Regions from separate parts of the Lactiplantibacillus plantarum genome, predicted to be linked through region 1. Evidence: riboswitches for the same ligand, from Rfam matches in the RefSeq annotation. Region 1 holds a riboswitch; the other holds the start of a gene.

Region 1 (12,623 bases):
ATTGTTGTTCGTCAGCCGGTGTGCGTCCTATTCCGACCTCCGGGGCTGGGTGACAATTGCTGGAACGCAGCCGACGTCGATTTGAGCTAACGCATAACCCGCGTCATCTCAAATACGAGTCTTATTCTAAGCCGGAAGAAAATCACTTCCGACTAAGAATAATTTGGCTACTGAGCATTGTCACCCAGCCCCTCCAGTCTCAGCCTGTGAGGGGCCACGGGTTGAAGCCGAGCATTGCCTAGCCATCGGATTAATGCGGTTTTGGCATTAGTCCGTTGGCGTAGCAAGCACAGGATTCAGTGGCACCGAGCACGTTTCGGGAACCCGCTCGAATGGCTAATGAACGGCCACTTAACTTAGCACAATCTGTTGTTGGCTATTTTGATACGGGAACTTTAAACGAAACGTTAGGGTTGTATTAACCACTTTGTCGAGACGGCCAATTATTACGATGTTGATTGAGGAATAGTGAGACATCCTAATATCATTTTCACCCTGACAGTTGATTGATAAAATTATTGTTTATGAAAAACAATGACGAATTCACCAAAAGTTGGGTCCGCACATGTCCGCCATTCGAACACTGTCCCGACTGGAAGGCGTTTCGGCCAATACTCAGCACTGCAAGAGTGTGAGGTTCAGACGAGTTGAGACTGAGGATTAGCCTAGCTAGGGCGTTAAGCGGTGAATTTCCGCTTGGCGTCATAGCGTAGCTAACCGCAAGTCTCAGTCTGACCCGAACACGTTTCACCAATATGGCATTAAAGCGTGGAAGACCAGTATTTAAGACGTGGGCTTCGGCTTAAATCTGTGTCCACCGCGTTCTAGCAATTGGCCGAAATGCCTGGAAGTCGGCGTAGGACGAACTTGAAAAGCATGTTTACGCCCACTCGCACCTGTTTCCAGCGGTTTTTAGCTGGCCGTTTTTGAACTTAAAAAACGACACGTTTTAATCATGATTAATCCTAAAATGACTAGCACGATACCTGTTGTTAAGTAGGCTGTTGATGTTTGTGTAATAACTTAATGATTGGTATAGGCGCTGGCAGTAGGGGACAGTTAATTAATATGAAGTATGCTGATGATGAGCTTAATGAATATTAACCATAATCGGCGTTGAACTTAATATTAGTCGTAAATCAATTAAAAGGATTGTATTTCAGAGAAAATGGTCTAAACTCTAATTATTCATGTTAGAAGATGTAACATGAAATCTAAATAAGAGGGTTTTGCTATGCGAATTGAAGCTGATTGTATTGGTAAGTTAGCTGTTCCGGATGATGCTTTGTATGGAATTCATACGTTACGTGCCGTTCATAATTTTCCGATTACGACGGAATTGATGCATCCACTGATCATGCAAAGCCTTGTTCAAATCAAGAAAGCGGCGGCCAGTGTGAATGCGGCTGCCGGAACTTTGTCTAATGATAAGGCACACGCCATTATTGCGGCATGTAATCAGTTACTACTGGGGCGTTACGCGGATAACTTCATTGTGCCAGCGATTCAGGGGGGTGCTGGGACCTCGGCTAACATGAACGTCAATGAAGTGGTGGCTAATTTGGCTCACCGATTGATGCCGGCAGTTGCCGTTCATCCCAACGATGATGTTAATCAATCACAATCAACCAATGATACTTTTCCAACGGCCGGTAAAATGGCGCTTTGCATGCAACTCCCAGGACTATTAACGGCACTCAGCCGGTTGGTACAAACGTTACTGGTTAAATCGCAGCGTTATCAAGATGCCATCAAAGTTGGCCGAACTCAGCTTGAAGATGCGGTACCGACGACGTACGGGCGGACCTTTCATGCTTATTACCAATTATTCAAGCGTGATTTGACCCGTGTACGGCAGGCGGGCGAACATCTCCGAATCGTAAATTTGGGTGGGACTGCAATCGGTACCGGCATCAACGCGACTCACACGTATCAACAACAGATTTTAGTGAAATTAAATCAAAATACTGATTTAGATTTAGTAGCCGCACCAGACTTGATCGATGCAACGCAAAACTGCGATTTGTTCGTGGAATTCTCTGCGGCCATGAAGACGTTAGCCGTTGACCTTTCCAAGTTTAGCAATGACTTAAGATTGCTGGCGAGCGGCCCACAAGCTGGCTTTGGTGAATTGAATTTGCCCGCGCAGCAAGCTGGTTCTTCTATTATGCCAGGTAAAATCAATCCGGTTATTCCGGAGGTTGTTAACCAAGTTGCGTTTGAAGTGATTGGTCACGACACGACGGTAACAATGGCAGCGGAAGCAGGCCAATTGGAATTAAACGCTTTCGAGCCGATTATGTTACGGGCATTGCTAACCAGTGAGCAGCATTTACAGCAGGCCTTGACTACATTAGTCGATCACTGTGTGCGGCAATTGACGGTCAATCGCCAACGCTGTGCAGATCAAGTGGCACATTCGGCCATTACGGCAACTGTTTTGGCGCCATACCTTGGTTACGAGACGACTACCGCGCTGATTAAAGAAGCGCTCACCACTAACCAAGCAATTCCTGAATTATTACATCGACGTCGCTTGCTTAGCGATGCTTTGGTCGAGCAGCTGTTTTCGCCGGCCGGACTAACTCAGCCACGCCCAGAGGTTATTGAACAACTACGAGCGGTTGCAAAGTAGCCACTGTTTTGCAGTGCAATTTATGGCTGAGATAGGCTAGTGCTGAAGGTTGACACCAGCCAGTTTAAAGCCAATGGACGTCGCACGACTTAGCACAAACTAAAGTTAGCGCGCTTTCTGCCAATTACTAAAACGCAGTGGATCCAAGTTTAAGCCGTATCTCAAATGCTAGTCATTAAAAATGAGTCACCAGAATGAAAAATTCTGATGGCTCATTTTTAGTTGTCGTTTACTTAGTCTTAGCTAAAAGCAGTGAGACACATTAGTGTAAGTTGACCAAAGCAAAAACGATTGGAATGGTAACGACACTTAAAATCGTTGAGATGCTCATTAGGGCAACGGCTGGCCCGGGATCACCGTGGACTTTGAGCGAGAACAAGACGACGATTCCGGCGACTGGGCAAGCAGCCATTAACACTGTGGTGAATAATGGCTGCTTGCCCAGTGATACCCATTAGCTGGAGGACAACAATCGCCAAGTATGGAAACAATAAATTGCGCAATAAGATGACTAACCAAAGACGTTTATCGAGTGTTGCACGGTTAAGTTTAACGTCTGCCAAACTATTCCCAATAACGATCATGGACAGGGGTGTGTTGACCGAACTGACATATTTAATAGCGCTATTGGCAATCGTTGGCAGTTGCAGCGAGGTTACGAAGATCAGTAGCCCAACAACAATGGCGATGATATTCGGATTAAAGACGATCTGTTTAAGATTATCCCGCCGATTGCCCTGTTGTCCGGTGAAGAGGGTGATACCGTGAGTCCAGCTAAAAATATTGAAGGCCGCTAACGAGGCAACAGCATAGAATACGCCAGTTGCACCGAATAGGGAGCTGGTTAATGGAATCCCCATAAAACCGGCATTAGAATATACGGCACCGTAACGCATAATGCGACGCAAATTCTGGTCAGAGACACGTTTGAATAGTAATTGCGTCACAATGATCATGAGCACATAAATGATCACAATTCCAGCAATGACCCGGGCTAACATTTGTAAGCGGTCGGCTGAAAATGTCTTTTCAAAGGCTTGAATAATCAAGCAAGGTGACACAATGTATAACAGGATGTTGGTTAAATCAGTTGAAGTCTGGGCATGCATGAAGCCGAGCTTGTTAACGAGCAGGCCGACGAGCATGAGAATGAACATCAAAATGATTTGACTAGTTAGTTGCGTTAAATTCATTTACTTCAGTCCAATAAATTAGAATACTCTCATTATTGAGGTTTGGCCTGAACTTTGTCAAGATTCATTTAGGCCGGATGATGCGCCTGGACAATATCCACGTGATGTTTGAGATGGGGAAAAACATGATGATCAGACCACCCCATGATGGCACCTTGAGCAATTAAGGCAAAGGCCGTCCCGAAGCCAATGGCGCGCAAATGACCTGTGGCGAAGAATGAAACGACGATAATCGTCAGAGGTGGCAAATAACTAGTCCACTGGGCAATAATAGCGGAACCATGTAAAAACCGAAAGCGTAAGATATACGATAAATCATCGTTCGGATGCTGAATTAAATTACAACGCTGGTAAATCGAGACGGCGGCCGCAACGCCTAATAGCCCAAGCACGTTTAGAATCAAGCGTGGTAACAGGGGCAGGGCGGGAATCTGTAGCCAATCCCAAAAGTAGCCGATAAATTGGACCAGGTAACTAAAGGGCACGATATAGAGCAAGTTGGAGATAAACCGACGCCGATCAAAGTGACCTAACAGAAGTTGGTTGAGAATCGTGACAACCACACCGTACAGTAATAAGGTGGTTCCTAATGAAATATGGGTCCAGTCAGCTAGATTAACGCTGGAGCCAGTCCAGACGGCGCTGCCTAGGCTGGTGGCGATGGTGAGCGCGTTGGCAGCAGAATTCAGAATAATGGAAAAGACTAAAAAACCAAAACGTTGACGAAAATCAGGAATGTTCAACACGACTAAGCGACCTTTCAGTTAACAGTATATGAGTTATTATAACCGCTTTCATAAGTGGATGTCACGGCTAGACTCATAAAAATATGCTATACTAATTGCACGATAGATTTTACGGTTGAAGGACACTTCAAGAATTCGGGCTACTTTTGGGTTGGGTAGTCAGAGCTTGCAGTGCCCTTTTTTAGGAGGTTTTTAATGGATTACGTTGGTAGTTTAGCGTTGATTTTAATTGTTACGGCGGTTGCGGGTCACCTGAGTGTCCGAATGGGCCTACCCGCGGTGATTGGCCAATTGTTAAGTGGAATTATACTTGGTCCAGCCGTATTAGGTTGGGTCTCAGCAACAAGTTTTATCAAAGACTTCGCGGAGCTTGGCGTGATTATTTTAATGTTCATGGCCGGCTTAGAGAGCGATTTAAAATTGCTGAAGAAGTATTGGCGTCCTAGTTTGTTAGTTGCGGTCCTGGGGGTCATTCTACCCGTTGCGGTGATTGACTGGTGTAGCCAACTATTTCACCTTAACGCCACTGAAAGTTTGTTCTTGGGCGTAACCTTCGCGGCCACATCGGTTTCGATTTCAGTCGCGGTTCTCAAAGAGTTAGGCGCCCTCGATGGTAAAGAAGGGACGACGATTTTAGGTGCAGCGGTCGTTGATGACGTCCTGGCTGTTTTGATTCTGAGTTTGATGATCAGCTTATTTGGCAGTGAAGTCAGTGGTGGCGGTAGTCATGCCTCAACCAACTTGGGACTCTCGCTGGCGATTCAGTTGGCGTTCTTTGTGGCGCTGTACTTTGTGGTCAAGTGGGTGGTGCCACATTTAATGGCCGTGGGGAATGCCCTACTGGTTCCAACCTCCATCACGCTGATGTCACTAGTGATTTGTTTTGGACTCTCATACTTAGCGGACGCAATCGGTTTAAGTGCTGTGATTGGCGCGTTCTTTGCCGGTATCGCCGTTGGTCAGACGGACTATCATGAAGTTATCGATGAGCATATTCAACCCATTGGTAATGCTGTATTTATCCCAGTCTTTTTCGTTAGTATTGGGCTGAATATGTCATTCAATGGTTTCCTGAACGATTTTTGGTTCATCGCTGTGATTACCGTTGCGGCAATTGCCACTAAGCTCATTGGTGCCGGGGTCGGCGCACGGTTGGCGGGTTTTAATTGGTTAAGCGGCTATGAGATTGGCGCCGGCATGGTGTCACGTGGGGAGATGGCCCTGATCATTGCACAGATTGGTTATCAAGGCAAATTACTATCAGCTGATCGTTATTCGGCAGTCATCACGGCAATCATTTTAACGACGCTGATTGCACCACTATTACTTCGTCAGGCGGTTAAACGCCAACGTGAAGCTTAAAGCAATTGAAAATCCCAACTTGTTTGCGTGTTGCAAACGGGCTGGGATTTTTTAATCACGACATTATTCAGTTGTTAAACGTTGATAGTGGACTTCGGCGAGCTGACCATATCGATTGGTGTCAACTAATTCAAAGCGCTGTTGCTGGTCAATTGCTTTAAATAAGGGAATACCATCACCCAAAATGACTGGTGCAATCTGGATGTAGAGCTCATCAACTAAATCCGCAGCTAACAGCGGCATTAAGACGCCAGCACCGCCAACAATCCAAATATTTTTGCCAGCGGTACGGCGCAAGTCTTCGACGATCTTCGTGACGGGGGTATTGGTGAACTGGGTGCGTTCATCGCCGGTGTGGGGGTGGGAAGTCATGACAATATTGTGGGTCGCCGGATTATATGGATTAATGAGTTGATCAGTGGTTTGTTCCATCGTGTATTCGTAAGTATGGCGGCCCATGATGGCGGTATCAACTTGCTGCATAAATGCTTCGGTGGGGGCATCGTTGGCACCAGCTGTTTTGAACAGCCAGTCCAGCCGATTATCCTTAGTGGCTAAACAACCGTCAATTGAAATGGCCCCATAAAACTGAACTTTACGCATGATTCGACACCTACTTTATCTTTAGTAGTCATATTGTACCATGTTTTCCGGTCATTCACTTGCTGAACTCCGGTAAAAGTTCAGTAACATAATTAAATAATTGGTTCGAAATGGGAGGTGGGAAACTACTTAAGGTGTCGCTGGGAGCGTGTGAATGCTGCAAATAATGATGTTGTGGGGCTAATGAGAATGAGTATCCACAGCGGGTTGAGCAGGTCGTGGTGATCATTGTCGGAGAAGTAGCATACGGGCAATCAAGATGTGAGTTGAAGTAACGATTGGTGGTTTTCAAGGGCCCCACCGTCCGCTATAATTGGATTAGCATTTCATCACATACAGTTTGACCTAATTAGGCGAGCTGGCCTGGTTCGTAAACTTCCCAGGATAAAAAACCAAGAACTTCAGTTATCGGAGGTAAGAGAATGAATGCGACGCGTAACGTTATTATTGACTGTGATCCCGGGATCGATGATAGTTTAGCACTATTATTGGCGCTTAAATCACCGGCACTTAATGTGATTGGGATTACAATTGTTTGTGGGAACGTGCCAACCCATATCGGTGCGGAAAATGCACTGAAAATTTTAGATTTGGCTGACCGATTGGATATTCCAGTCTATTTGGGCGCTAATCGCCCATTGGAAGTCGCCTACACGAGTGCGCAAGACACCCACGGCGATGATGGCTTAGGGAATAGTCAGATTCCAGCGGTAACGGCGGTACGACCGATTCAAGATGCCGCTGGTTTTATTGAAGAGACGCTGATTGAAGCACCTGATACTTCGATTTTAGCGTTGGGACCGTTGACGAACATTGCAACGGTACTGCAACGTGATCCACACTTATTTGAACAAGTCGATCAATTTACACTGATGGGTGGAAGTTATCGGAGTCACGGTAATTGTTCGCCAGTGGCTGAATACAACTTCTGGTGTGACCCGGATGCGGCCAAGGTCGTCTTTGACTTGATGCCTGTTCCCATTCAGATGGTTGGTTTAGACGTCACGCGTAACATCGTGTTGACACCCAGTTTATTAACGTATATTAAAGACGTCAATCCAGCAATGGGGGCTTTTGTTGAGAAAATTACAACCTTTTATTTTGACTTTCATTGGAAATATGAACGGGTTATTGGTTGTGTGATCAATGATCCGTTGGCCGTGGCCGGAATGCTTGACCCAACGATTCTGAGTGGCTTTGAAAGCTACACGACGGTTGTGACGGATGGTGTCGCGCGTGGGCAGTCAATCGTGGATGATCATGATTTCTGGCACAACACACCCAATAGTCAAATCATGACGAAGGTTGACGTCGTAGCTTTTTGGCGGTTGTTCTTAACGACTGTGGTCGGTGCGGCTGATCCTGATTTAACGCAAGTCTTGCACCAATTGGTGAGTGCATGAAGAGAATAAAGACGCGGGCAATTACGTTATTGGCGCTCTGCATTGCCCTGAATATTGTTGGCAGTAACATTGCCTTGATGTTAAAATTACCGATTTATTTAGATTCAATTGGTACCGTTTTGGCTGCTGCTGTGTTTGGACCACTGGGTGGGATGTTGGCCGGGGGTGCCACCGGAGTTATCGTGGGTGCGACGACAGACCTGTACTCGCTGTTCTTTATGCCCGTTCAACTGCTGACTGGGTTAGTTGCTGGTCTGCTATATCGGCGAATCAAGCCGGGCACGTGGCGGTCAAATTGGTGGTTAGCTGGTGTTATTTCACTTCCCGGAACACTTTTATCCACGGCGATTACGGTCATCTTATTTCATGGCATCACGTCGTCTGGTTCGAGCATGCTAGTCCAATTATTATTAGGTACCGGTATGGGCAAAACGATGGCCGTCTTCTTGATACAAGTGGGAACGGATTATCTAGATCGGTTTATCACGGTGTACGTGGTCGCACTTGTTTACCGCGCGTTGCGATATAAATTGCCGCAAGCTAATTAGTCGAACGGATGACTTGGTGTCGGATGACCAATCTAAGCATGTTTACGCTAACTCGCACTTTTTCCAGCGGGCCGAAGCTGGCTGTCTTTGAGCTTGGCAAATTCTAGTTTTCGATTCGTAGTATCTGATGAGTCGTGTGAATATGAACAGTAAAAATGACCTCACAGGAACATTCCTGGCGAGGTCATTTTTACTGTTATGAGGTTAAAGTGCAGTGGTCAGTAGCACTACGAGTCGCGGCGACTCATCTTACCATCTTCAATTTGATAGACCACGTCACAGTCATCAATCAGCCGTTGGTCATGGGTCACCATTACGATGGCCTTTTGGTGCTGATGAGCTTCGTTGGCGAGGCGCTTGACGACGTCGATGGAGCGGGGCGTGTCCAGGCTAGCGGTCGGTTCATCTGCAAGAATGACGCTTGGATCATTGTAAAGAGCGCGGGCGATGGCAACACGTTGGCGTTCACCACCGGAGAGGTCACTTGGGTAGGCATCCCGAACTTCAGTAAGGGCTAACTCTGCTAGTAATTCATCGGTGCCTGCTTGATCAAATTTGCGCCGGGCCATTTTATCGACGAGCTTGAACTGTTCACGAACCGTCAGGAATGGAATCAGATTGGAACTCTGCAAGATAAAGCCAATTTCATTGAAACGGTAGGCTAAGCGCTGTTTTTCCGTTTGATTCGATAGTGGTTGTCCGTTCAGAATAACTTGACCACTTGTTGGCGTTTGTAAACCGGCAGCAATCGTCAAAAAGGTGGATTTACCCGAGCCAGAGGGGCCGATAATCGCGACGAATTGGCCAGCACTGACTTCGAAATTGGCATCAGTCAAAGCGTTAACAGCGGTATGACCGTGACCAAATTGTTTATTAATATTTTGTAAGGCTAAAACTGGTTGACTCATTGATATCATCCTCCTTATCCAATGGCAACGACGGGGTCAATCTTGGCGACAGTCCGCCATGAGAGTAAGGCACCGACGACTGCAGCTAACAAGAGAGCCACACTATAAATACCAAATTGTGGCCAGTCAATGGCGAATGGTAATCCGGCGGGCATGATTTGCGCGAGGCCTAACGTAATTAGAAGGCCGATGCCGATACCAATGATTGCCATGACGACACTTTGGGTGAGTAGGGCAGCCAAGATGTGTTTGGTACCAATACCTTGTACTTTTAAGACCCCGAACAAGGCTTGTTTTTGAAGGGTCAGAACGAACATGAAAATTCCAATCACGGCTAGGGCAATTGCGAACAAGAAGTAAATCATCGTGTTGAGTGTCAACTGCTCAGCGCTGTATCCTGGTAATTTTTCAATAAACGTGGCAATTGATAAACGTTGCATGTTGCCATGATGTTGAGTCTTGAAATGACTCTTTTTAGTCACAAAGGCGTTGACCGGTTGTTGATCGCCACTGGTGATGGGATTACCTTTGAGACGATTGAGCGTGGCAACGTCCGTGTAGACCGTTGGCGCAATACTATAGGTACTAGCTTTGAAAGTACCGACGATCGTTACCTTTTGATCAGTGGTCCCAATGCGAACTTTCTGACCAATCCGATAGCCTTTGTCTTTTAATCCCGCGGAAATCAATAATTGATTCTTGCCGTTGATTCGGTGTCCTGAGATGACTTTTGGCATCAGAAAACTATCGCGAGTGGTCCCAAAAGCGCTAGCGTTAGTTTTTTGACCATTACTGGCAGTTCGTAAAGTACCGGACAGACTAGCTAAGGGTGCGACGTCCTGACCTTTGATTCGATCTTGGTCTGCTAGTTTTAATTGGGATGCTGACAGTGTCTGATTCGCATCTTCGTTCAAATAAACTGTTTGAGCATGCCACTGGTCAACAGCCTGACGATTACCATTGGATAACCCGTTAGCAAGGCCCGCTAACATAAAGACGACGAGGGCAATTAGTAGCAAAACCCCGCTAAGTAGCCCATATCTGAGTTTTTCGTGGGCCATTTCTTTTAAGCCTAAATACATGTCAATTCCTCCCTTTTAATTTCATTTATCAAGTGATAAATCAATGTGGTAATCGTATCACGTTCATTTTTGTAAATCAAATTTTTTATTTAATTACCAGGCTAAATTATTTCGAAATGGGTACCAAGGCTGGTATGATTAATTTATTGAATAGAGAGGCAGGTAATTATTAATGGTGAACAAGCAGTTCAATCATCGGGCCGCAGTTATTGCTGGTGTGACTGGTGGTGTGATTTCTGGTTTAGTTAAGTTAGGGTGGGAGAATATCCTACCGCCACGAACGCCACAGCGGGATCAAACGAATCCCCCACAACAATTATTGCAACAAATTGGGATTCCCGCCAGCGTTACGCATGCAACGTATTCATATTCTGGTCATGATTTACCAGGTGTCAGCTATGTCATGCATTTCGGATTCTCAACGACGTTTGCTGTGGCCTATAGTTTATGGGCTCGCAAGCACCCCCGGGCAAAAGGTGGCAGCAGCGCGTTGTATGGGTTAGGTATCTGGACAGCCTTTCACCATGGTATCTTGCCAGCACTGGGGACCGTTCCCGCTGCGAAGGATCAACCAATGACCGAACACGTGTCAGAAGCCATTGGGCATGTTTTATGGATGTGGACCGCTGATTGGGTTAGTGCCGCTGTCTATGACCGGATGACCCGTTCCAAATAGCGGTTTAAATCGGTTAGTGAGTGACGACATGATGAGGTGTTGTAGCCGCAGCCGTTGAATAAAGTTGTTGCTTGAAAAACTAGCTTGGTTAGGAATGATTACAACTGCTAACCAAGCTAGTTTTAATTGTCGCTATTTTGGTTAATGTTCGGATTCTGATGGTAACGGAAATAGTGATTCACCGCGACAATTACGTGATTATGAGGAAAGCAACTGAGATTAACGTCTATTACAATGGGACCATTTGATTTTAATGATTGATTTTTTAATTTAATTCTCATATTGACTGAAAATGTGCTAAAATATTAATATTGTGTGCAATATTTCATAAAAACATCCATAAATGAGAATGGGGCGGAAGTAGCTTGGAAAAGCAGGGAAAGATGAAGCGGTATCGCCAGTTCCGATTGAGCTTGGGCTGGCAGATCTTAATTGGGCTAGTGCTTGGAATTGTATTAGGGGTCGTCTTTTATGGCAATAAAACGGCGATTACTGCGATGCAAAACATCGGGACGATGTTCATCAGTCTGATTCAAATGATCGTTTTACCAATCGTGGTGGCATGTCTGATTACCGGGATTGCTAATATGGGCGACCTCAAAAAGTTAGGTCGGATTGGTGGTAAAACCATTATCTATTTCGAAATCATGACGACGATTGCGATCGCCTTAGGGTTGTTAATGGGTAACATTTTTCACCCTGGTGACTATATCGATATTCATCAACTACATGCGTCGAATATTAGTCAGTATGTGCAAACCGCTAAGACGGTCTCACACAATGGTATTTGGTCGACGGTCATGGGTATTATCCCGACTAACGTCTTTAAATCATTGTCAGCTGGTGACATGATTCCAGTCATCTTTTTTGCCGTTTTCTTTGGTTTAGGGACGGCGGCTATTGGCGAACAAGGCAAAATTATTCTGGACTTTATGAACGCTGTCGCCGAAGCTATGTTCAAAGTGACGAACTGGGTCATGCACACGGCTCCGATTGGCGTCTGTGCCTTAATTGGGGTCACGGTCGCTGAAATGGGCTTGAAGGCGCTGGCCCCGTTAGGCTATTTCATTATTCTTGCTTATATTACCATGGCAATCTTTATTGTGGTTGTGATGGGCATTGTTGGTAAGTTATTCGGTTTAAATATTTGGCACCTACTACGGGTCATTCGTGATGAAATGGTGCTTGGCTTTTCAACGGCGAGTTCTGAAGCGGCCCTGCCCCGCATTATCGATAAGATGGGGAAATACGGTGTTAGTGAAGGAATTGTCTCATTTGTGATCCCAACTGGGTATACGTTTAACTTGGATGGCTCCGCAATTTATCAATCGTTAGCGGCGCTTTTCTTAGCTCAGGCTTATGGGATTCACCTGTCACTCAGCCAGCAGATCACTTTATTGATTGTACTTATGATTACGTCAAAGGGGATTGCTGGTGTGCCGGGGGCTTCGTTTGTTGTCTTATTGG
Region 2 (12,623 bases), 1.2 Mb from region 1:
TGCCAGCACCCGGTGATGTGCCAATTGGTCCGTAACCCAGTCAGCTTCTTGCGTTAATAACTGCTGCTCACTATCAAGCAAACGCGAATATTCTTCGAAGATAACGAGCCCGTCAGCGGCCACATAGTCAAAAATACTCGTTTTCCGGTCGTATAAATAATCGCCATATAACAATAAATCGTTTCCGATAATTCCTTTTTCCATGTCAGCTAAAGGTTGTGCTAAATTATCGGCCAAAGTCTGGCGTTCGGCTGGCTTGAGTTTCTTACTTTCAGCCGCAATCGCCGTTTTAAGACGCTGTGCCCCGGCCTGCAGCATAGCTGTTGTCAGGATAAAATCGGTAGCTGGCAAAATTGTATACTCATCCAAGTTTTCCACCGAACGTTGCGTTCCCGGGTCAAAATACTTCAGTGTATCAACTTCAGTATCAAAGAAGTCCAGTCGTAAAGGGTAGTCCGCATCTAACGGGTAAATATCCACGATTGAGCCCCGTACCGCAAAATCTCCTGGGCGTGCGACTAACTTTTCCTTAACGTAACCCATGTCGTGTAGTTGCCGCTGCAAGTCTTCCAAATCAATATCTTGACCAACGGCTACCGGTAACGTGGCTGCTTGAAATTGTGCGACGGGCGGCAAGAACCGCCGGGCACCTGCAACCGAGGTCACGATCACTGCCGGACTGTCACGCAATAAGGCGTTTAAAGCCTGGACCCGTTGCGCTCGTGACTCTGGTGAACTTGTCGCAACCTCCGTCGCAATCATTTCTTCAGCTGGGAATAAAAAAACTTGGTCTTCATCTAAGAGACTCGTTAAATCATCCACTAGCTGACTCGCGTGAAAACCGTTATCGGTCACGATCAGTAATGAATGCGTTAATTGGTGAAATAGCGCGCTTAAATAAACCGTTCGTGCCGAACCGTTCAATCCGGTGATTAGTTGCCGACTACGCGGGCTGATACCTGCTAAAATTGTTTGAAAGTCGGGCGTTTGCTCAACAATCGTTTCAATATCCATTCTGTCGTTTCCTCCCGGGCTAGTTATATTGATTCATAACTGCCGCAAAATCATCATTTGCTAACCAAGCTTCGACCGCCGCTAGCGCCGTAATCTTAGCATCGTCAAACTTCGCCACTTCGGCTGGCGTAAATTTCCCCAACACGTAATCAACAACACTCATCTTCTGAGGATGGTCAATACCAACTTTAACGCGCTTGAAGTGCTGATCGCCAACATGACTAATAATGCTCTTGATGCCATTATGACCACCCGCCGATCCCTTTTGTTTGAGGCGTACTTTTCCTAATGGCAAATCTAAATCATCATGTATAACGAGCAAATCAGCAGGATCAACATTGTAATAGCTCATCAACGGTCCCACCGCTCGTCCAGAATCATTCATATAAGTGGCGGGTTTCACCAGTAAAATCTTCTCACCGTCTTGAAAAGCCGTTGCCACCTGTGCTTCAAATTTACTCGTTTGAAACGTAACGTTTAGTTTGCTAGCTAATTCGTCCACAATCATAAAACCAACATTATGACGTGTCTGGGCATATTGCCGCCCAATGTTGCCTAACCCAACGATCATTTTCATAATTTTATCTTCTCCTATTACTTTGCATACCAAAACAGGCCGAACCGGTAATCGACCCGATTCGGCAACTCTGAGTAACGATACCACCTAAGTCGTATTGGCACCACTACTCACACCGTGACCGACGCGCCCGCCAGTCAAGTGTTCAAAAGTTAGCGTTTATTAAGTGCGATAAGTATACCACAAAGGGCTTATTGACGCCCGCCAAAGGGTTTTGCGGACATTGTTAATAATTGTATTAAAAGCATGCTCAATCTAACACTTATTTTGCACAAACATGGTATACTTTAACCGTAAAAACTAAATTTTCACTACGAGAGGATGACTTATTTTGTCAAGCATGCCAAATCATCAAAAAGTTGTGTTAGTCGGCGACGGCGCTGTTGGTTCTAGTTACGCTTTTGCCATGGCACAACAAGGAATTGCTGAAGAATTTGTAATTGTCGATGTTGTTAAAGATCGGACAAAGGGTGACGCCCTTGATCTTGAAGACGCCCAAGCATTCACCGCTCCCAAGAAGATTTACTCAGGCGAATATTCAGATTGTAAGGACGCTGACTTAGTTGTTATTACAGCCGGTGCGCCTCAAAAGCCTGGTGAATCACGTTTAGACTTAGTTAACAAGAATTTAAATATCCTATCATCCATTGTCAAACCAGTTGTTGACTCCGGCTTTGACGGCATCTTCTTAGTTGCTGCTAACCCTGTTGACATCTTAACTTACGCTACTTGGAAATTCTCAGGTTTCCCAAAGGATCGTGTCATTGGTTCAGGGACTTCCTTAGACTCTTCACGTTTACGCGTTGCGTTAGGCAAACAATTCAATGTTGATCCTCGTTCCGTTGATGCTTACATCATGGGTGAACACGGTGATTCTGAATTTGCTGCTTACTCAACTGCAACCATCGGGACACGTCCAGTTCGCGATGTCGCTAAGGAACAAGGCGTTTCTGACGAAGATTTAGCCAAGTTAGAAGATGGTGTTCGTAACAAAGCTTACGACATCATCAACTTGAAGGGTGCCACGTTCTACGGTATCGGGACTGCTTTAATGCGGATTTCCAAAGCCATTTTACGTGATGAAAATGCCGTTTTACCAGTAGGTGCCTACATGGACGGCCAATACGGCTTAAACGACATTTATATCGGGACTCCGGCTGTGATTGGTGGAACTGGTTTGAAACAAATCATCGAATCACCACTTTCAGCTGACGAACTCAAGAAGATGCAAGATTCCGCCGCAACTTTGAAAAAAGTGCTTAACGACGGTTTAGCTGAATTAGAAAATAAATAATCATTTCATACGATTAAGTGTATGATGAACGCTCGTCTATAGCAGACGGGCGTTTTTTTGTTTGCTTGAGGGTACCTTAGCGATTCATTAAAGCGCAACACGCACTAAAGGCTATTTTTAAAACTTTCTTATCACGATTACCGGCCTTGAAGTTTGCACTCATCTCACTTCTGTTATAAGGTGAGAATATTACGAATATATGGAGGACCAACTTAATTATGAAACATAAACGTGGACTTATGATTGGGGGCAGTATCCTCGGTCTCCTCGTCATCGGATATGTTGCCACGAGCTTAATCTGGCAACATCAACAAACGTTCCTCAGTAATACGTCGGTCGCTGGTGTTGACGTCAGTGGTAAAACCGCCGCTCAAGCAGCACCGAAAGTTAATCGCGCTTTAGAACATCGCACTTATCGAATTATTGAAAACGGCCAAACAAAGTACTCATTTACCAGCAAATCAGCCGGTATTACAATCAATACTAAAAAAGATTTAACCAAATTAGTGACCAAACAAAACTACTGGCGTTGGCCCCTTGCACTATTGCAATCGGCTCAGGCTGATGATAGCTCAGCGGTTGGACAACTAACCATCAATCACACTGATTTGAAAACCCTACTACAAAAAATCACCACGACTGCCAATCAAACCAAACGAACAAAAACTGAAAACGCCAAGTTAGTTTATCAACATAACCAAGTTGAGATTAAGAAAGAAGTTCAAGGAACCGAATTAGATCAAGCTAAACTTAAGACGGTCGTCACCAAAGCAATTAGTAATGGTGACAGTCATATCACCCTTAAAGACGCCTACGTCACTCCGACCGTTACCAGCACGAGTGCTAGTTTAAAGACGGCCAAAGCAAAATCAGCGAAATACGCTACCGAAAAGGCCACCTATAATATCAACGGTCATAAATTCACGATTCCTCACGACCTAATTCTCAGTTGGATTAAAGTCGATAAGCAAGGTAAAGTGAGTTTAGACCAAAACGCTGTTCTGACTTACGTGAAGCAATTGAATGATAAGTATCATACCTATCATACGACGCGTCAGTTCAAGAGTACGGCGCGTGGGACCGTATCCGTCAGCGGTGGGTTTTATGGCTGGACCATTAAGACCGAAGCAGAGGCCAAAGCCCTTGCTACTGAAATTTTGAAGGGCAAGGACTTTACCCGCTCACCAATCACCAGTGGTTCCGGATATAACAACAAGGGCACTGACATCGGCAACACCTACGTCGAAGTTGATAAAGAAAATCAGCATATGTACGTCTACGTTGATGGAAAGCTCAAAGTTTCAACGGACATCGTTACTGGAAAGCCCGGTAAACACGCTACAACAACGGGTGTTTGGTACATCTGGAATAAGGAAAAGAACGCGACCCTTAAAGGTGATAATGACGATGGCTCAAGTTATTCCCAACCAGTTTCTTATTGGATGCCGTTCGATGACACTGGCGAAGGAATTCACGATTCTTCATGGCAAACTCAATATGGTGGTACTTGGTACAAGAAGCACGGCTCGCATGGTTGTGTGAACACCCCACCTTCTGTCATGAAAAAAGTTTTTGCTGCCGTGCCAGTCGGAACACCAGTCATTGTTTTCTAATTTAAATCTAATTTAACCAAGCCGGTCTGAATGTTATCAGGCCGGCTTTTTCATCCCTTTTAGCCGTCGTTTGATGTCATAATGATACGTGTAAGCGGTCGTTTTATGGTATTATTTATTAAAACAAACTAATAAATCTGGGGGACCAACTGCTATGCTATTAAAAACACTCGTAAAGCCTAAAGAACGCCTCGTCACCATTACGGCGGACGCGACCTTAGAGGACGCCTTAAAAGTCTTGGAGGCTTCCGCTGTATTCCAATCTTAGATGAAACCGGTCATATCTTCCGCGGCAACATCTATAAGATGCACATCTATCGGCACAAGTCACGGGGCGGCGACATGTCGCTTCCCGTGACGACCCTGCTTAAAAATGCCACGAAAACGATTCAAGTCGACTCCGCCTTCTACAATATCTTCTTCTCCATCAAAGATTTGCCATACATTGCGGTGCTCGATGAACACGGCTATTTCTATGGCATTCTCACTCATACGCGTCTGCTCGACATGCTCTCACAATCTTGGAACGTTAACGTTGGTAGCTATGTTTTAACAGTTGTCTCCGTTGGTGAACGCGGCGACCTTGCAGCCATGGCTAAGATTATCACGAAATATACTTCAATCGCCGGCTGCCTGACCTTAGACGTCCAAAACGGGACACTCGGTTATCGGACGCTCTTTACCTTGCCAGAAAATGTCGACAGTGAAAAGCTCAAACGAATTATCGACAACTTGAATCGCAAACAATTTAAAGTCATCGAAGTGGAAGATTTACAAGCTGAATAATCACAGTTGCCCCAAGGTTACCTTGGGGCTTTTTTAATGAGATGAATTTTCAGATCAAAAGCGACCAGCTTAAGACTGCTGAAAACAGTTCGAATTAGGACGATCATTGCTGCCAAGCAGTTAACAATCCAAAACGCGTTGACCATTTCAAAATAATCAACCAAAAATCAAATTAACCACATTTCATTAAATGAATAAATAAGAGACCGGCGTAATATGCGAAAAACCATCTTCACATACTACGCCGGTCGTTCTTAATATTAAATTCAGTCACACCCTACTGAATCCGGTCACTAAAGTGCAAGACCCGATCCAAGCTGTACATAATTGGCGCAGTGATACTCATGATAATCAACTCTGATAAAGCAGTTGTTAGATATGTCGGCCAAAAAGCGACACCACTACTCATCATGGTAATCATCAGTGCGATCATAAACATCGAAACGGTGAATAGCGCGATATTCAGTAACATCCGTTGCCAAACCGTCTTCAACTTAGGGGCCAACCACGTCAATACCAGCAGGGCTAATAATGATTGGCCGCCACCAAAGAGAACGTTGAGGAGACTCGCACCGGGACCAAAAGCGTCAAACAAAATAACGCCAGCAACAATTCCCCAAATATACTTGCGATTGAACACGGCTAAGTGGTTCAACCCTTCAGAAACGCGGAATTGAATTGCGCCCGATGCCAAGCTAAAAGCTGCGGGGCCTAGGCATAATACAACATACATTGCAGCGACTAGGGCGTTGATAATCCATGGTCGAATTTTTGATTGTGTCATTCGCTTAATTCCTCCTAGTTTTTTTAACGTGGGATGGTTACGAACCACGTATTGATTGAAACAAAGCGAATATAATCGTAGCACGCTCTAGTAGTTCCCGCAAGCTTGCTAATTGAAAATGCTGGTAGGAATAAATAAGTTACCTAATGTAGCCGCCATTACCGCCTTAATTGCTGGCATCCGGTTGCCGGCCTCTTCAAAGACGACCGCCTGCTTACTCTGGAAGACATCATCCGTAATTTCAAACGCCGTCATTCCGTACTGTTCGCCTAATTTGGCTCCCAGCTGCGTCTTTAGATCGTGTAGTGCTGGTAAGCAATGCATGACAATCGTCGATGACTTGCCAGTAGCTGCGAGTAACGCAGTATTAATTTGAAACGGCAATAGTTGCTTGATCCGCTCACCATAGTCGACCTGCTCGCCCATTGAGACCCAGACATCCGTATAAAGCGCATCAGCCTGAGTAACGGCTTGTTGCGGATCAGCCGTAATCACGATCGTGCTCCCAGCTGCCTGCGCATACTGTTGGGCCAACGCGACCACTGCTGGGGCTGGCTGTAACGCTACCGGGGCCCCGATAGCGATATTGATGCCGAGCATCGCTCCCGCCACAAGTAAACTATTAGCCATATTATTGCGACCATCACCAACGTACGCTAACGTCAACCCTTTTAAATGACCAAAATGTTCCTTTAATGTTAAAAAATCCGCTAAAATCTGCGTCGGGTGCCACTCATCGGTCAATCCGTTCCAGACTGGCACACCACTATAGGTCGCTAAGTCTTCGACCGTGCTTTGTTTAAAGCCCCGAAATTCAATACCATCATACATGGACCCCAGTACTTTCGCCGTATCAACAACTGACTCCTTCGTCCCGAATTGGATGTCGTCCTTACCCAAAAACTCTGGATTCGCGCCCAGATCATTAGCCGCCACAGTAAACGCAGAACGTGTCCGTGTCGACGTTTTTTCAAACAGCAACGCAATATTTTTTCCTTGTAAATAAGGGTGTGGGATATGGTGTGCTTTAAGGGTCTTCAAGTGACTAGCAAAGTCAATTAAGTAAGCTAATTCTGTTGGTGTATAGTCGATTTCCTTCAAGAATGACCGACCTTCAAATTGATTATTCATTCGTCGTGACCTCCGTTGTCAAAGTTGTCAGTACCTTTGCAATCAAGGCAATCCCAGCTAATAAATCGGCCGGTTGCATCACAATTGGGGGTAACAAACGTAACGTATTATCGCCAGCTGATAACGTCAATAAGCCTTCTACTTGTAGCCGGGTAATGACTTGATTAACCGGGATTTGTTCATCTAAGTGGATTCCAATCATTAGGCCCTTCCCCGTGATTTGTTTCACTACCGGTATCGGTTCGACTTGAGTCGCTAGGGCTTGCCAGACAAGTTCGGCATGGGCCCGAACCGTCGTTAACAGCGCCGGTGTTAATTGGGTCAAGACACGTTTTGCCGCCGCCATAGCAACAGCATTACCGGCGAACGTCGAGCCATGGCTGCCAGGACCAAAGGCAGTGGCTAATTGCCGCCGACCAACCATTGCCCCCACTGGCAAGCCATTCGCTAAGCCCTTGGCGACCGTGTAGATATCAGGATCCAGGCCGTAACCTTCATAGGCCATCCGGTAACCAGTCCGACCGATTCCCGTCTGCACCTCATCAATAATCAACAAAACACCCGTTGCTTGGCATTTCGCATTAACCGCTTGTAACCAAGCTGTTTGTCCCGCAAAGACGCCGCCTTCACCTTGAACGACTTCTAAAATAACGGCCGCCAACTCTGGTGTGATTTTGTCCAAAGCCGCGTCGTCATTATAGGTTGCAAACGTGATGCCAGGCACTAATGGCGCATAGCCAGCCTGAATATGAGGATTGCCCGTCATCGACATAGCGCCATAGGTTCGACCGTGAAATGAATGCTGAAAAGCTAAGATGCCGGTTTTACCTGTGTACTTCCGTGCGAGTTTTAATGCAGCTTCATTAGCTTCGGTTCCGGAATTTGCAAAGTATACGAGTCGCTCTTCACCATTCGCTAACAGGCCGGCAACGGCATCTTGTAATTCATTTTCGTATAAATTCGACGTATGCCAGATATGCGTCAACTGCTGGGTGACGGCCGCCTGAATTTGTGGTTGGTGATACCCAAAGTTGCAGACCCCGATTCCCGCCGTAAAATCTAAATACGTCTTGCCATGATTATCAGTCAGATGAACGCCCTGACCATCCGTAATGGCAAATGGAAAACGTTGATAGGTTGGAAACACGTGTTGCATGGTCATACGGCCACCTCCTGAATAATTGCGGTTCCTGGTTGATCGATTGCATTCGTAATAATAGCCTGCTTGACTCCCGTCTGAATCGCGGCAATTGCAGCTTGAACTTTGGGTTGCATTCCCGCGGTGATCACAGCTGTTCGAATCAATTGCTGAGCTTGTTGTGGCGATAGTGATGTCATCACATTACCGTGATGTATAATTCCCGGGACATCGGTTAGCAAAACCAATTTTTCAGCATGTAGTTGTTGGGCTAGCACGGTCGCTGCCATATCCGCATTGACATTGAGCCATTGTCCCGTCTCGGTTAAGGCTAAAGGGGCCAAAATACCGATATGATGAGCCAACAATTGCATTAATTGCACTTGATTGACAGCGGTGAGCCGGCCGACATACCCTAGCTGTCGATAATCAATCAATTCACCAGTTAGTAACTGATTATCCGCCGCATTGAGCCCCAACACAGGTAGGTGATGTTGCGTTAATTTTGCAAGTAAGGCTGGTTGCGCATCTCCTAGCAGGGCCAACTTGGTGAGCACTAAGGTCGCCGCATCCGTCACCCGCAACCCGTTCACCTTATGCACGGGCAAAGCAAGCTGAGTCGTCAGTCGATTGATCATTGGCCCCCCACCGTGTACGATCAGAATCTGATAATGCTGTTGGTACCACTGTGCGATTTGGTCAAAGAAAGTGGTGCTCAATTGGCTAATCGCCTGGCCCCCAATCTTAATTACAATTAATTTTGTCATTTTCACCACCTCCGTTTAAGTATGATAGCTCGCGTTAATTTTGACGTAATTGTAAGTCAAGTCACAACCCCAAGCCTGACCACTTGCTGTACCGTGATGTAAATCAACATCGATCATAATCTGGTTATCACGTAAGGTCGCCTGCACCGCTGCCATATCAAAGTCAACGGCCAGACTTTGTTGAACAAGTAAAACGCCGTTCATTTCAATATCGACCGTCGCCACATCGATGTCTGCATCAGTGGCGCCAATCGTGCTAATGATTCGCCCCCAATTCGGGTCTTCACCGAAAATGGCCGCCTTAACGAGGTTAGAGCCAACAATTGCTTTGGCGATTTGCTGACCATCAAACGTTGTAGCGGCGTGGACCACATTACATTCGACTAACTTGGTCGCACCCTCACCGTCAGCGGCAATTTGCTTGGCAAGTTGGCCTAAGACATAGTGCAACGCCTGATTAAAAATATCATAGTCGGTGGTACCCACTTGTAAACTCGGATTATCTGCCAGACCATTCGCCAACGTGACCACCATGTCATTAGTAGACGTGTCACCGTCAACAGTAATTTGATTGAATGTCTGATCAACGTTAGTACTTAGCATGTCCTGTAAAACTGGCCCGTCTATTTGGGCATCGGTGGTGACAAAACCAAGCATGGTTGCCATCTTGGGATGAATCATTCCAGAACCTTTGGCAAAACCGGTCAAGGTAACTAACTGGCCGCTGAGTTCACACTGCACACAGACGGTTTTTGGATGCTGGTCTGTCGTTAACACGGCGTAGGTCACCGCGTCACTCTTCGTTGGTGTCAATTGCGGCAAGCCGTTTTTGATTTTATCCATGGGTAACTGAGCACCAATCAGCCCAGTTGAAGCAACGCCAATCAAGTTCGGCGCCACGTTTAGTTTATTCGCTAACCAGGCTTGTTCTTGCAGCGCATTCTGCCACCCCTGCTCGCCAGTACAAGAATTGGCGATTGCACTGTTCAGCAGCAGTCCCTGTAATTGGTGGCCCTGGTCGATCATCTGTTTAGTTAACTTAGTTGGTGCTGCCTGAAACTGATTCGTCGTATAAGTTCCAGCCGCACTGGCAGGCACTTTTGAAAATAGCCAACCAAAATCTTTTTTATGACGACGAAGACCAATATGAATGCCATCACTGTAAAAACCTGCCGGCCACTGAAAGGCAACCGTTTCAAACTTCGTATTCGTTAAAACTTGCATCTGCATAACTTCCTCTCTTATTGCACCTTATCAGGGAAATACAGGTAACGTCGGTAATCCGGCCGTAACCGCGAAATCAAAATAGCGATTAAAATTCTGAACGGCCTGCCCCGCAGCACCTTTCATCAAATTGTCAATGACGCTCACAACCACGATGGTGTTCGTGACCGGATTATAATCAACGCCTAACGCACAGTTATTAGACCCAACAACGTCCTTGAGCGTCGGCATCCCCGTTGGTAGCACTTGCACGAACGGCTGCTCATGATAGGTCGCGGTAAAAGCTGCGCAGACCTGCGTCGTTGTCAATGCTGACTTCGCTTTGGCATAAATCGTCGTCATAATCCCACGCGTTGCTGGAATCAAAGTGGTAGTAAATTCAATCGCAGAAATCGCGGACCACCACTGCTGTAACTGTTGCATCATTTCAGGGATATGTTGATGTTGATTCAACTTATATAAACTCAAATTATCATTCACAGCGACGTAATGACTCGCAGCTGTCGCTCGTTTGCCAGCACCAGATAAGCCGGACTTAGCATCCACAACAATCGAAGTCGGTTCGACCAACTGCTGCTGAGCAAGTGGCGCTAGTCCTAATAACGTAGCAGTCGCATAACAGCCGGGATTCGCAATGTAGGTGGACAAGGGCGCCGGCATATCAGCTAAGCCGTAGCTCGCCTGTGCCAAAGCGGTCGCCGGTGCTGGATCACGTTGGTACCACCGCTGATATTGCTCTGGATCATGCAAGCGGAAGTCACCAGATAAATCGATGACTGGAAAATGAGCAGCGATGAATGGTAATGCCAATTGTCGCGTGATACCCGCTGATGTCGCAAAGAACACAATCGCGTTATCGCGCATGATTGCCGTCGCATCGAATGGTCGAATAACCGCCGTTTCTTTCTGGTACATGGCTGCCACCGTCTTTAATGCCACCGTAGTTGCTCCCACGTGCCCGTATAATTGGATGCGATCGATCTCGGGATGTTGTTTCAAGAGCCGGTACAACACCATGCCACTGTACCCCGTAACGCCAACTAGCGCGACTTGCATATAATCACCTCAAATATTCAAAAATAGTGTATTAGCTGCATGTTCATGCAAAAAGTATGATTCACACTATATTCTCATCGCTTTTAAATTGCAAGCTTTATTGAAAAAATATTCACTTTTATTCTATTAATTGCATATTTTTAGCTTTATTCAGTTATTTATGCACTTAATATGTATTTTTAATTGACATTCACAATAAAATGATGTTTACTTATCCCATTAACCAAAATGAAATTTTAACCAAATTATCAGAAAGGTGCGATTGGGATGAACAAATACTTAACTTTAGCGGACGGCACACAGTGGATTGGAACGGCAATTGGGGATTGCCAGCTAGAGGTTGCGGGGCGCATCGTCTTCAATACGGGAATGACGGGTTATCAGGAAACATTGACTGATCCATCCTACCTAAATCAAATGATTGCCTTCACTTACCCATTAATTGGTAATTATGGTATCGATCCGACCGTGGCCCAGGCACCAACGATTGGCGCACAAGCCATCATCGTTCACGAGCTGACCACTTTTAATGATCACTATACTAGTCGCCAATCACTGGCAAGTTTTCTGACAATCCACCATGTAGCCGGCATTGAAGGCGTCGATACTCGTGACCTAACGATTCACATTCGCCAAACGGGAGCCCAGATGGCAATCTTGAGCAATCATCCCATCACTGATTTTGAAGCGCAACTCGCCACATTCGCACCCCAAGTACTAACGGCTACCCCCCTCCCAGTAGCGACGACCACCATCCGTCCACGCGTCGCGATTCTCAACTTTGGTGAAAAAGCAGCTATCACCGCTGAATTGCAAGCCCGGGGCGCGGACATTGTTGTCCTTCCACCTACAGCTAGTCTCAAGGCCGTGGCCGCGTATCACCCTGACGGAATTTTGTTATCCAACGGTCCCGGTGATCCGACCGACTATCACACTTACTTAGCGACCATTCGCCAACTCGCACAACGTTATCCGCTGGCTGGCATTTGCCTTGGTCATCAGTTGATTGCGCTCGCCTATGGTGCTCAGACTTACCAGCTTTCCTTTGGTCACCACGGGCTAAACCATCCGGTACAAGCCTGCGCTGACGGTCGTATTATCATGACTTCGCAAAATCATGATTACGCCGTCGATCCGGCATCGATCAAGGGCACCCCGCTGATCGTCACGCACACTGAATTAAATGACGGCAGCATTGAAGGCTTGCGCCTACCGCACCAGGCCGTAATGTCGGTGCAA

Evidence for each region. A riboswitch is a leader RNA that binds a small molecule or an ion and turns the genes downstream of it on or off. The one in region 1 is predicted to bind preQ1.
Region 2: it holds a riboswitch for preQ1, as region 1 does, so the genes downstream of both, E5260_RS13125 (QueT transporter family protein) here and E5260_RS03445 (nucleoside hydrolase) in region 1, are expected to answer to the same signal.

What each region holds. Positions count from the first base shown of each region.
Region 1 is NZ_CP039121.1:770,501-783,123, forward strand. Features, by position in the region: gene E5260_RS03420 (aspartate ammonia-lyase) at 1,235-2,635, shown strand; partial or broken gene E5260_RS03425 (AEC family transporter) at 2,898-3,828, opposite strand; gene E5260_RS03430 (YczE/YyaS/YitT family protein) at 3,897-4,574, opposite strand; gene E5260_RS03435 (cation:proton antiporter) at 4,770-5,936, shown strand; gene E5260_RS03440 (dihydrofolate reductase family protein) at 6,000-6,539, opposite strand; PreQ1 riboswitch class I at 6,897-6,941, shown strand; gene E5260_RS03445 (nucleoside hydrolase) at 6,962-7,942, shown strand; gene E5260_RS03450 (ECF transporter S component) at 7,939-8,490, shown strand; gene E5260_RS03455 (ABC transporter ATP-binding protein) at 8,718-9,398, opposite strand; gene E5260_RS03460 (ABC transporter permease) at 9,413-10,480, opposite strand; gene E5260_RS03465 (YagU family protein) at 10,653-11,156, shown strand; gene E5260_RS03470 (cation:dicarboxylate symporter family transporter) at 11,540-12,623, shown strand, end outside.
Region 2 is NZ_CP039121.1:2,775,502-2,788,124, forward strand. Features, by position in the region: gene mfd (transcription-repair coupling factor) at 1-1,014, opposite strand, end outside; gene pth (aminoacyl-tRNA hydrolase) at 1,034-1,591, opposite strand; gene E5260_RS13110 (L-lactate dehydrogenase) at 1,923-2,885, shown strand; gene E5260_RS13115 (L,D-transpeptidase family protein) at 3,104-4,498, shown strand; partial or broken gene cbpA (cyclic di-AMP binding protein CbpA) at 4,653-5,284, shown strand; gene E5260_RS13125 (QueT transporter family protein) at 5,562-6,068, opposite strand; PreQ1 riboswitch class I at 6,077-6,122, opposite strand; gene argF (ornithine carbamoyltransferase) at 6,177-7,199, opposite strand; gene E5260_RS13135 (acetylornithine transaminase) at 7,192-8,361, opposite strand; gene argB (acetylglutamate kinase) at 8,358-9,104, opposite strand; gene argJ (bifunctional glutamate N-acetyltransferase/amino-acid acetyltransferase ArgJ) at 9,120-10,328, opposite strand; gene argC (N-acetyl-gamma-glutamyl-phosphate reductase) at 10,359-11,384, opposite strand; gene E5260_RS13155 (carbamoyl phosphate synthase small subunit) at 11,652-12,623, shown strand, end outside.